2 regions of the Bacillus sp. AK128 genome follow, and region 1 is predicted to be linked to the other one. Evidence: riboswitches for the same ligand, from Rfam matches in the RefSeq annotation. Region 1 holds a riboswitch; the other holds the start of a gene.
What was found. Region 1 has a riboswitch for thiamine pyrophosphate ahead of tenA (thiaminase II). Riboswitches for the same ligand answer to the same signal wherever they lie in the genome.
Positions count from the first base shown of each region.

Region 1 (6,381 bases):
CTCATTAAGGAGATACTTCCCCTTGGTCTCAACTAATTGCATCAAGCCCTGGAGTAAACTACTTTTCCCAGCTCCATTTTCACCAACAATCGCAATCCACTCATGTGAATGAACTTGAACAAAAGGTACACTAACAACAGCCTTCTTCTTTCTATGCACCTCGAAATCTGTTAAGGAAATAATAGGAGAAGATTGAATAATTTTCTCCTCTGTATGCGTTCTAGGATGAATATCCATGTATTCGTCCCAAACTCCTGGGTACCAAATACCATGACTTCGGAGTAGAGGCAAATGAGTGTGGAGAATCACCTCTTTCTCTCCATCGGCAATAATTGCACCATCGTGATTAAACACAATCACTCGATCTATTAATCTCATTACATGCTCAATTTTATGCTCAACTATTACTAATGTTTGATCATCCATCAAATGTTCGATGGTGTTCCATACATCTATTGTCCCCTCAGGATCAAGCATGGCTGTAGGTTCATCAAGAAATAGCACATCTGGTTCAAGGGCTAATATGGAAGCAATCGCCAACCTTTGCTTTTGGCCACCTGAAAGGGTCTGTATATTCGTATGCAAATCAGCTAGTTTTAAACCAACCTTCTCAAGATATGTGGTGATTTGTTGCTTCATTTGATCTCTTGGTACTTGTAGATTTTCTAGTACAAATGCAATTTCTTCATCAACATAAGGCATACAGAACTGACTATCTGGGTCTTGAAAGACATACCCTGAAGAGACTGGTAATTCAATGGTGTCAGCTTTCATTGGCACCTCTATGGACCTAGGAATGATTCCCGCCAATACCTGCAATAAGGTAGACTTTCCGCACCCAGAAGGGCCAAGGAGGAGTACCTTCTCCCCCTTGTTAATCTCTATATTTAAATCTTTAAATAGCAAGTCTTTCTCTTTTGGAAATTTCAGTCGTAGATTCTCAAGTTTCATACAAGGCTTCATACGTCACCTATCCTTTATTGATTGGCTATGTTAAAGTTTGTTGTTGATTTCCGTTCCAGGACACTCGCTTTCCACGGGCGGGTTCGGGAGCCTCCTCGGCGCTTCACGCCTGCGGGGTCTCCTTCACCACGCTTCTCCCGCAGGAGTCTCGCGTCCTTCCACTTCAATCAACCCTGCTAATAATCAACACTGTACTTTGACACAACCTATTGATTCAATGCGTCGTAATCTGCTTGATCGGCTGATCTAACCAAGTTGGTTACCCCTGTCTTTTCTAATGCTTTCACTAGGAAATAAGCAAATACTCCCGCTATTAAAATTGCACCGATGGTTCTTGCACCCATATACAGGCTTAAGTTCCAAAGAGCTAGGTCTCCAATATATCCTTTATAGAAGTCCATAATTAACGATCCAACCGTTGAAGCAACAGCAGCCAAACTTACTACTAATAGATCAAAGCGCTTGTAAAGGAATAACATGAAAATAAGCTCTGCACCAAGACCCTGGAATACTCCATAAATTAATACTTCAAGTCCCCATTCAGATCCCATTAAAAATTCACCAGATGCTGCTGCAACTTCTGCTAGAAAGGCCACTCCAGGTTTTCTAATAATCAAGAACGCAACAGTAGCCGCAATAAACCACATTCCATAAAGAAGTTGATCCACATGAAGACCTAATGGAGCAACAGCTGCATAAATAGGACTCCATAGTTTATAAACAACACCAAATACAATCGCAATGATAACTGTTACTAATATATCTGTAAGCTTTAATCCTTTTGACATAGGTATTCCCTCCGAGTTGGTTCAAGTTATTGGCCGTTTTTGGCCTGTATTTTAAAAGCTAGCTCTTTTAAATTAAGTTGTTGATTTTCGTTACAGGACACTCGCTTTCCGCACTTGCACAGGATGTGCTGGCTTCTGCGTTGCTCACAGGACGTGAGCGACCTTAGCAGAAGTTCCATTAAGCCTCCTCGGCTTTGCCTGTGGGGTCTCACCTGAACGGCTTCTCCCTCAGGAGTCTCGCATCCTTCCACTTCAATCAACAGTGCTAATAATCAGTTTGATTTTTTACATAAGCAAAACTTACAAGAATCTGTCTTTCCTTAATTATCCCCTAAACGTTTGCTGTTTCGGTTACTGGCCATTTTTCTTGTTTGTAGGCCATTTCCCAGAAAGAAAGCTCGTATTGGCTGCTAATTAGGAAGTTTTCTCTCATTCGTTTAAGGTCCGCCTCAGTTAAGCATTTGGCTATTTCATCTAATCTATTAATCTGTTCTTCTACTAACTCTCTGAACCATTCGCCGCCATATGCAGCGATCCAATCCTGGTAGATTGGTTCTGCAGGAGTTGCTCCTTGTAACCTTTCTCCAATTTCATAATAAAGCCAGTAGCAAGGTAGAATAGCAGATAGAATATCTCCTAGATGACCATAACCTGCACGGTACATATGTGATGTGTAGGCATAAGCAGTAGGGGCTGGTTGAAAGGATTGTCTTTCCTCCTCTGTTATTCCCATTCTTTTAGAGAAATTCTCATGCAGCTGAAGTTCTGCCTCATATGTCCCCTGTGAATGTGCCGCAAATCTAGATGTCGTATGTAGGTCTAATGCTTTTGATGCACCTAGTGCCTGAACCTTTGAAAAATGCGTTAAATAATAGGAATCCTGTAAAACATAAAACCTAAAACATTCTAAGGGCAGACTTCCATCCGCTATCCCTGTTACAAACGGGTGATGAAAGCTTGCTTCCCAAATCGCGTCTGCATCTTTCCTTAATTGCTCAGTAAATTTCATACTTCCCCTCCATTTTCTTGAACTTTTCCACTAGGTTAGAGGTATAGTGAATGCATAAATGCAAAAAAACCACTTTTCATAAGAAAAGTGGTTTTGTAGTTAGAAAGGAATAAAGATTCCAACCTCCACTTCCCTACGCTGGTATAAACCAGATCAGGTTCAAAGGGTCTTAAAGTGAAACTTTAATCTCAGCCTTTTAAAGGCTCCCCTAGTGAAATCATTCGATTATGTTATTTTCGTAATCATCATAACATGTTACAAATATTTGTCAACAACTACTCACTTGATTTTTAATCGACAATAACTGCTGTCCCGTATGCGATAATTTCAGAAGCATTGGTCATGACAGCAGAGGTTTCTAGTCTCATCGCAATAATTGCATTTGCACCCTTCGCCTCTGCATCCCTTACCATTCTCCCAATTGCATTTTTTCTTGCCTCTTCCATCATCTCTGTGTACTCTTTAATTTCTCCACCTACAATTGTCTTAAGGCCAGCCAATAAATCTTTCCCAATATGCTTGGATTGAACAGTACTCCCCTTAACAAAACCAATATACTCCTTAACTTCCTTACCAGGTACAAACTCAGTAGTCGCGATAATCATTGTCTTCCTCCTCTTTTTTTTCCTTCACACGGTCTCGAATTAGTGTGATTAATAAGAGTACCAGTGCTAATCCATTTAGAATAAAACAAATAATGGCCGTAACAAACTGCTGCTGAACAAGAAAGAAAAATCCAGCCAGCTGACTAATTATTAATAATGAAATTAGAATATATTTCAATTTCATCACTCCCTACTTAAATGTATAACTTTTTGGAATGAAATGGTAGCTGTTTTTAATAAATGCTGGTTTTGTATAGATTGTTGTTTTGCGTAAGAATCCTAGAAGCCGGATTTTCACCTAAGTTTCAGGCTGTTGATATACATGAAGAATTGCACTAATCCCAATACCAGCACGAACTCAAGAGAATCAGCACTCATGAGGAAATGTCCTTCATGAGGCAGATGAAGGACAAAGCAAGCCAGAGGTAGAGAGGAAATGTCCTTCATGAAGCAGATGAAGGACAAAGCAAACCAGAAGTAGAGAGGAAATGTCCTTCATGAAGCAGATGAAGGACAAAGCAAACCAGAAGTAGAGAGGAAATGTCCTTCATGAGGCAGATGAAGGACAAAACAAGCAAGAGGTAGAGAGGAAATGTCCTTCATGAGGCAGATGAAGGACAAAGCAAGCCGGAGGTAGAGAGTAAATGTCCTTCATGAGGCAGATGAAGGACAAAGCAAGCCGGAGGTAGAGAGGAAAAACCAATACTCATACTCCCTAAAACAGAAAAACCCCCATCCACAAGGGATGGGAGTTCCACACAATCTATTAATGTCCAGACAACTTGGCGCCTGGCTTATTGTGAACAGCTAAACGGTCCACTAGCGTAGAGCTATGCTCATTCAAGCCAATGATCGTAACTGCAGTATTATTTTCTCTTAGTTTAATAACAATTTTATCGATAGCTGCAACCGCTGAATCATCCCAGACATGGGCCTGCGAGAAGTCAATTTCAACCTTTTGTACTTCTTCTTTCAAATCAAAGCACTCAACAAGATCGGTTACAGATGCGAAGAATACTTGCCCTCTTATTCTATAAGTCTTTTTATTTAATACATGATCAAACGAGCTGGAAACATGTACCTTTGATATTTTCGCAACAAAGAAGATGGCACTTAATATAATTCCAGCGAATACACCCTTTGATAAGTCATGGGTGAAAACTACTGTTACCACCGTGACCACCATAACTATGGAATCCGTTACTGGTACTCTATTTAAATTCTTAAGAGAAGACCAGTCAAATGTACCAATGGAAACCATGATCATGACACCTACTAAAGCGGCCATTGGAATTTGGATTACGACATTTCCTAATACTAAGATTAGGAACATTAAGAACACACCTGCAACTAAAGCTGATAATCTACCTCTAGCGCCTGACTTTACGTTAATCACAGACTGGCCAATCATTGCACATCCAGCCATACCACCAAAGAATCCAGCCACAATGTTCGCAATCCCTTGACCACGGCTCTCCATGTTCTTATCACTTGTAGTGTCTGTCATATCATCAACAATCGTAGCTGTTAATAAAGATTCCAGCAAACCAACCATAGTTAAAGCTAGAGCGTAAGGGAAAATAATCACTAATGTTTCAAATGTGAAAGGAATATTGGGAATACCGAAAAACGGTAAAGCTTGAGTTAACTCACCCATATCTCCTACTGTACGAACTCCACTACCTGTGTATATAGCAATAATTGTAATCACAACAATCGCTACTAGTGGTGATGGTACTACTTTTGTAATTCTTGGTAGCAGATAAATAATCGCAAGAGCCCCCGCTACCATTGCATACATGGCAATTCCTTCTCCCACAAAATGCTGTAACTGCGAAGTGAAAATTAAAATCGCAAGCGCATTAACAAACCCTACCATTACGGAACGCGGAATAAATTTCATAAATCTAGCCAGTTTAAGCAGACCAAAAATAATTTGAAGGACTCCTGTTAAGATAGTCGCTGCAAATAAATACTCCAATCCATGGTCTCTAACAAGGGTAATCATTAATAGCGCCATCGCACCTGTGGCAGCTGATATCATAGCAGGTCTTCCGCCTACAAAAGCAATAACGACAGCAATACAAAAGGAAGCATAAAGACCTACCATTGGGTCAACACCTGCGATAATTGAGAATGCGATTGCCTCTGGGATTAGAGCCAATGCCACAACGATCCCTGCTAGAATATCCCCACGGATATTTCCAAACCATTCAGTTTTTAGTTGTTGTAAATTCAAAACTGCACCTCTTTCTCCTATTATAAATTTATTATTGACTTTCAACTCTCATGAAAGTCAGGGCCGTTTTTAACATCAAAATCTTATCACACCCTTACGAATTATCAAATGTCCATGTAAGCGTACATCATCTAATAAAAACTTTCATTTTCTTAATTTTTCTATCATTTACTCTAACTTTCATAAAAGTCCATATCTATAATTAAAAAGAATTTTCAAAAAAAAAAAAAAAGAAATGCTAGTTAGCACTTCTTGAGTTTACCGTTTATGCTGCTTAAACAAGTTCAACAATATAGGTTGACCATTCAAAAGCTTTTGAGTAACAGTTCATAATTTCTTCCTCAGGTATACCGATTTTGGTACTTATTGCGGAAAAAGTAACCCAGTCTCCAATTTCTAAGGACTTCATTAAAAGAAGGGTATTACCATAAAGATTGTCCGCACCCAGTAAAGCTTCCTTTAATTCCTCTGAAAATGGTAATACATTCACCGCTTCCTCCATCGGTCGCTGTAAAATGGTATCAATAAGTGAAAACATCCCTAATAAAAAGAATTCCGATTGATCTTTTTTCAAATGTACTGCAAGCAACTCTCCCATTTTTGCTCTTGATAAGCATAATTCAATTGCTTGGAAGGGGATTTCTCTTCCCGCACTAGATAATGAAATAATCGATGTCCACTTTTGGACTTCCTTTAAGCCCAGTAATACAATGGCCTGCTTTAATGAAGTAATCTTATTTCTCAACTGAAACCCTGCTGAGTTGATTAGCTTTAATA
Region 1 covers NZ_CP096379.1:3,458,367-3,464,747, forward strand. The annotation lists gene M1D60_RS17345 (ABC transporter ATP-binding protein) at 1-963, opposite strand, end outside; gene M1D60_RS17350 (ECF transporter S component) at 1,170-1,751, opposite strand; gene tenA (thiaminase II) at 2,083-2,760, opposite strand; TPP riboswitch at 2,874-2,980, opposite strand; gene M1D60_RS17360 (YbjQ family protein) at 3,051-3,365, opposite strand; gene M1D60_RS17365 (hypothetical protein) at 3,346-3,543, opposite strand; gene M1D60_RS17370 (SulP family inorganic anion transporter) at 4,132-5,604, opposite strand; gene M1D60_RS17375 (EAL and HDOD domain-containing protein) at 5,879-6,381, opposite strand, start outside.

Region 2 (6,381 bases), 1.0 Mb from region 1:
CCTGCTTGCATGGAGACTGGTTTACCTTGCGGACTTTTTGGCGTAGTGGATGGGCCACATACTTTAAAATAGGTACCTTCGTGATTAAAAGACTTAATGTTTAAAGGATTTATCAATTTTCTTTCTTCTCGATCATGTAGAAACTCCTTACTGTCCCATGAAAGAAATAACTTACTCATTAAAGCAGCGAATTCATCTGCCTTCTCATAACGTTTGTCATGAGGAGGCAGTTCTTCCATACTATGATTTAACGCCTCTAAATCAGTCATTGACGTAACAAGATTCCAACCAACACGTCCTTTTGTAATATGATCTAAACTTAATAGCTGCCGTGAAGCGGTGAAAGGATTAGAAAAAGTACTTGAGATGGTTGAAACTAATCCCACATGATTTGTTACTTGAGATATAGCAGTTAAATTAACTATTGGATCCAACCAAAATGCAGGCATATCACTAAAATTTTTAGCTTGGAAAGATTGATTATCAGCAAAGAATACGGCATCAAAGTAACCTTTTTCCGCTAACTGCGCTAAAGATTGGTAGTAAGAAATGTCACCAATACGTTCAACGCTTGAGTCAGGCATTAACCAAGCAGCTTGATGGTGTCCACAACCATACAGCAAAACACCTAAGTGTAGTTGTTTTTCTATAGTTTTTGTCATTTGTTTACACCTCAAAATAGATCATTAATAATTGTCATGGATACTCCTTCTTTTGGAGGTTATCCATGATCATTTAAGCATTAGTTCATTGTCAAACCGCCATCGATTGTAAAATTTTGACCTGTAATACCGTTCGCTTCTTCCGAAGATAAATAAGCAACCATATTTGCTACATCCTGAGGTGTGGTCACCTTTTTCAATGGTGTTGATTGTGCAATTAAATCAAATACTTCTGGTGTTGTAACAGCACTGGCGTCAGTCGTTTTTAATAATCCGCCTGAAACTACATTCGCTCTTATACCATATACGCCTAATTCAGCAGCGATATTACGTGTAAAACCTATTAATCCAGCTTTAGCTGTTGTATATTCATGATAAGGTACAACAGGATTTTGAAATAAGTTAGTACCTATGCCTATAATACTTCCATTTTTTCGTTCCATAAATTGAGGTAGGACACTTTGAATTACATTAAATGCTGCTTTTAAAGTACCATCAAGTTGTTTTTGATAATCATCCCAAGTGAGTTCTGTGAAGGTTTTTTGTTTGGTTGGATCAAATTTGAAATCTACTAAAGCATTGTTGACTACAACATCTATTTGACCAAAATATTCCGTTGCTTCTTTGATCAAGTTATCTACTTCTTTACGATTTGTTACATCAGCTTGAATTGCAATAGCATTCTTCTCACCAATCTCTGAAACTAGCTTCTCAGCAGCATCTTTGCTTTTATAGTAATTGATAACCACTTTAAATCCTCTTTCCGCCAATGTCTTTACAATAGTTGCTCCTAAACCTCTACTACTACCTGTTACTAATACTGTTCTAGTCATCCTAACAACTCCTATTTTAAATTTGATATTACTTAACTAATAATGATAGATAGATAGATAAATAAAAAAATACGCAACTCTCCCATAGGAAAATTGCGTAAAAACAAATAACTACATATTAAAAATAAGGCACAATCGCTCTATAAATATGTATAAGAGTTTACACTTTCCTACGCTAGTTTCACCTAGTTCAGGTTCAAAGGGTTTGAGGTAATTCTCATCTCAGTTAAATAACACCCCTAGTGCATATATTCAAGTTATCTTCAATGTTATAGTTTTAGGAAATATATGTCAAGGAAGAACCTTCCACCACATTGGTGTCAGTGTAGTTTTATCTATTAAAGCTTTTACTTTACAATCAACACCGGACAATTTGCATGTTTAGCAACCTTATGACTAACGCTACCTAGAACAAACTCTTGTAACGTATTCAGACCTCTACTACCAATCACAACAATGTCCGTATTCGACTTATTTACATATTCCACGATTGCTGGACCAGGCTCACCGTGTAATACCTTGACCTCAAAGTTAACCCCAGCTTCTAAAGCCTTCTTTTCAACATCCTTCATTCTTTCTTTTCTTGAGTCATTAATCTCAATTGAATTCCAGCTAGCTAACACATCCGACTTTGCTCGATCTGCATTTACAACATAAATGACTTCGATTTTCGAGTTTTCTGTACATGTTGCAATATGAATGGCATTTTCAGCAGCTCGCTTTGAATGCTCTGAACCATCTGTTGCTAAAACAATCTTTTTATACACTCAGCATCACCTCTTTTAATGAGAACTCAATTTATTTGCTAGCTTTTCTACCAGTTCCGTACTATCCTCATTTAACCCCGTTACCTCTACTTGGATACCGTTCGATTTAAATTTTGAAACAACCTTATCTACGGCTGCAACAGCAGATTCATCCCAAATATGCGAACGACTTAAATTAATTTCTACAACTTTCATCTCTTCTTTGTAATTAAACTTAGTTAAAAGTTCTGTAACAGAGGCAAAAAAGAGCTCTCCTTTAACTTCATATATTCTTGTATTCCCCTCCACCTTACTATTTACACGGACTCTTGATATTTTAGACACAAAGAAAATGGCACTTAATAAGATACCAGTGAATACCCCAATAGCTAAGTTATGGGTTAAAACAACTGCTAAAACAGTAATCACCATCACAATCGCATCACTTCTAGGCACTAAATGTAAGGTTCGAAGTGAGTTCCAATCAAAAGTACTTATTGATACCATGATCATCACCCCAGCTAGAGCCGCCATCGGTATTTGGACTACAATATCACCAAGTACGACAATTAAAAACATTAAGAAAACACCTGCTACTAGGGCAGATAGCCTTCCTCTTCCACCAGATTTAACATTTATTACTGATTGACCAATCATCGCACATCCTGCCATACCTCCAAAAAATCCTGTCACAATATTCGCTATACCTTGACCTCTACTTTCAACATTTTTATTACTATCAGAGTCTGTCATATCATCGACAATCGTGGCTGTTAATAACGATTCTAATAAACCAACAACAGCAAGGGCCAAAGAATAAGGAAAGATAATCATAAGGGTATCGATTGACAAAGGGATGTTTGGAATGAAGAATTCTGGCAACGTCTGAGTGATTGTTCCCATATCTCCTACAGTTCTAACTCCATAGTTCATGAAAATGGATAAAGCAGTGATGACTACAATGGCAACTAATGTAGAAGGAACTGCTTTTATAAGATATGGAAATAAATAAATAATCGCTAAGGTTAGTCCAACCAGAGCATACATAATCCACTGTTCCCCTACAAAGTGCTGAAGCTGAGAGGTGAAAATCATAATGGCAAGCGCATTGACGAATCCTACCATCACAGACCTCGGGATAAACTTCATATATCTAGCTAATTTAAAGACTCCAAATAGTATTTGAATAATTCCTGTTAAAATTGTCGCAGCTAGAAGATATTGGATTCCATGTTCAGCAACCAAATCAATAAATAATAAGGCCATCGCACCTGTAGCTGCTGAAATCATTCCCGGCCTACCACCAACAAAAGCAATCACTACTGCAATAGTGAACGAAGCATATAATCCAACCATCGGATCAACACCTGCAATGATAGAGAAGGCAATCGCTTCAGGTATCAATGCAAGTGCTACGACTATTCCAGATAGGATATCTCCTCTTACATTTCCGAACCAAGATTGTTTATATGTTAATGTCTCCATACTACGCCTCCTTTCTTTGTAGTATGAGCTAATGGCTTAAAACTAATTAATTCGATTTTGTTTCCTACATAAGCTAATGAGCTAGATTCCTATTACCTAAGAAACACCGTTATTACTTTATCGCAACATAAGATGTGACTTTATTATGACGATACTCACTTCAGTACTGTGACTTTTTTACATTATGATCAAAGTATCATAAAAACCCGCATGAAAATACGGGATGAGAAAAGAGGAAGATACCAAATGACAGGAATTGTTCAGATACAAAATGTAACAAAAAAAATTAAAGGGAAAACCATCATTGATTCTCTAAATTTTGAAGTAAACAAAGGAGAGGTCTTCGGCTTTCTAGGACCAAATGGAGCTGGTAAAACAACTACTATTCGAATGATGGTCGGTCTGATGGGAATCACTTCTGGTGACATTAAGATATCTGGCTTTAGTGTAAGGAAGGACTTTGAAAAAGCAGTAAGGAATGTCGGGGCAATTGTTGAAAACCCAGAAATGTATAAGTTCTTAAGTGGTTACGATAACCTACTCCATTTTGCCAGAATGTCTAAGGGAATAGAGAAGGAGAAGATTGATGAAGTCGTAGATTTTGTCGGCTTAACAAATCGAATTCACGATAAGGTCAAAACCTATTCGCTCGGAATGAGACAAAGGCTTGGTCTTGCCCAATCACTATTACACGATCCAAAGGTACTCATCTTAGATGAACCTACTAACGGTTTAGATCCTGCCGGAATTAGAGAAATCAGAGATCATTTACGCAAGCTTGCTCGAGAAAGAGATATCGCCGTTATTGTTTCAAGTCATATGTTATCAGAAATTGAAATGATGTGTGACCGAATCGGAATTATTGAAAATGGTCAATTAGTCGATGTCCAGCTAGTACAGGAATTTGTTCAAAGTGCTGACAAATACTATCAACTTCAAGTATCAGCTATTGATGATGCTGTTGATGTTATACAAAAATTGTTTCCACCCCTTTCGATTAATGCTAGTGAAAACTATGTAAGTTTCAAGCTAACGAAAGAAGAAATACCTTTAATCATTGAAGAACTAGTTCGTTCAAACATTAAAATCTATGAAGTAAAGGAAATGGCAAAAACACTAGAGGAACGTTTCTTAGAAGTAACCGGAAAGAAGGAGGAGTTATTACATGCTTAACTTGATAAGAAATGAATGGATGAAAATCTTCAAACGAGCAGGAACATTTGTCATGATTGGACTGATTGTCCTAGTCCTTACAACTGCAGGTCTAATAGTTAAAAATATAGAAGAGGCACCTGCTTTTGATGAAAACTGGAAACAAAGTCTACAATTAAAAAACGAAGAAACGAAACAATTAATTCAAGATTTAAAATCATCAGCTGCACCCTCTAGCCAAGTTAATAGCCTTGAACGGGAGATTGCTTTAAACGAATATCGTATAGAGCATGATCTCTCACCAAATCAAAACTATTCTGTATGGGGCTTTGTTAAGGATTCTTCTGTTATCCTTCAGATTATTGGATTGATTGTGATTATTGTAGCGGCAGGAAGTGTAGCCTCAGAGTTTAATTGGGGAACAATTAAGCTAGTATTAATTAAACCCATTCGCCGATCAAAAATTCTGATGTCAAAATATATTACCGTGATCTCATTTTCTTTATTACTAATAGCATTTTCATTTGTATATTCAACGATACTAGGGATCATTTTGTTTGGAATGCCTGAATCCGATATACCGTATCTGAGTTATTTTAATGGCACCATCACTGAACAGAGCATGGTGTTTCATCTGATCACTTATTATTTCTATAAATCTATCCCCTTGCTTATGCTTGGAACTTTAGCCTTTATGATGTCAGCTGTATTTAGAAATAGTTCTCTTACCATTGGCTTATGTATCTTCCTTTTGCTTGGAGGAAGCCAAATTACTGGAATGATTGCGTCAAAGTATGAGTGGGCGAAATATCTATTATTTGCTAATACCGACTTAACTCAATACTACGAAGGCTTTCCAATGGTTGAGGGAATGAATATTACCTTCTCTGTAGTTATGCTCATCATATATATGATTATCTTCCAGGGTCTTACTCATTATATTTTCAACAAAAGAGATGTGGCTGCTTAAAGGGGAAATAACCTTGTCTTAAAAAGAGAATAAAAAAATGAATGCAAAGGAAGGAAACTAAACATGAAAAAACTAATAGCAGGTTCTATTTTATTACTGACAATTTTACTAACTGGATGCTCCATTGAAATTGACACTACTTCAGGGAAGGATGAATTTTCACAGGAGGCCGAGAAACTTGAGGAAACTTTTACAGATGTTTTTGATAGCCTTGAGAGATTATCGGAAAAAGAAACATTATCGTCTGAAGACCAAGCCATTGCTTTACAGTCACTAGAGCAATTACTAGATCAAATCGAGTCATTTAAGGAAGCCGAAACAGAATCATTTATGACAAAGGTTCCAAAAAAGATAGCAGTGGGCGTACTGGAAAAAAGAGAAGAGAATATAAAAGCTATTCATGAAAGGGCTGTAGCAGGCGAGTTACAAACAAAAGATATTACAGAAGCGATTGACTTACTTTCTGAGGAGTTTCAGATTAGCCTCTTTAAATAAATATTTCATAATAACATGAAAACCGCTCAGTTTGAGCG
Region 2 covers NZ_CP096379.1:4,505,677-4,512,057, forward strand. The annotation lists gene M1D60_RS22510 (LLM class flavin-dependent oxidoreductase) at 1-662, opposite strand, end outside; gene M1D60_RS22515 (3-oxoacyl-ACP reductase) at 743-1,495, opposite strand; TPP riboswitch at 1,646-1,746, opposite strand; gene M1D60_RS22520 (universal stress protein) at 1,843-2,262, opposite strand; gene M1D60_RS22525 (SulP family inorganic anion transporter) at 2,278-3,726, opposite strand; gene M1D60_RS22530 (ABC transporter ATP-binding protein) at 3,973-4,899, shown strand; gene M1D60_RS22535 (ABC transporter permease) at 4,892-5,848, shown strand; gene M1D60_RS22540 (hypothetical protein) at 5,912-6,343, shown strand.
Region 2: it holds a riboswitch for thiamine pyrophosphate, as region 1 does, so the genes downstream of both, M1D60_RS22515 (3-oxoacyl-ACP reductase) here and tenA (thiaminase II) in region 1, are expected to answer to the same signal.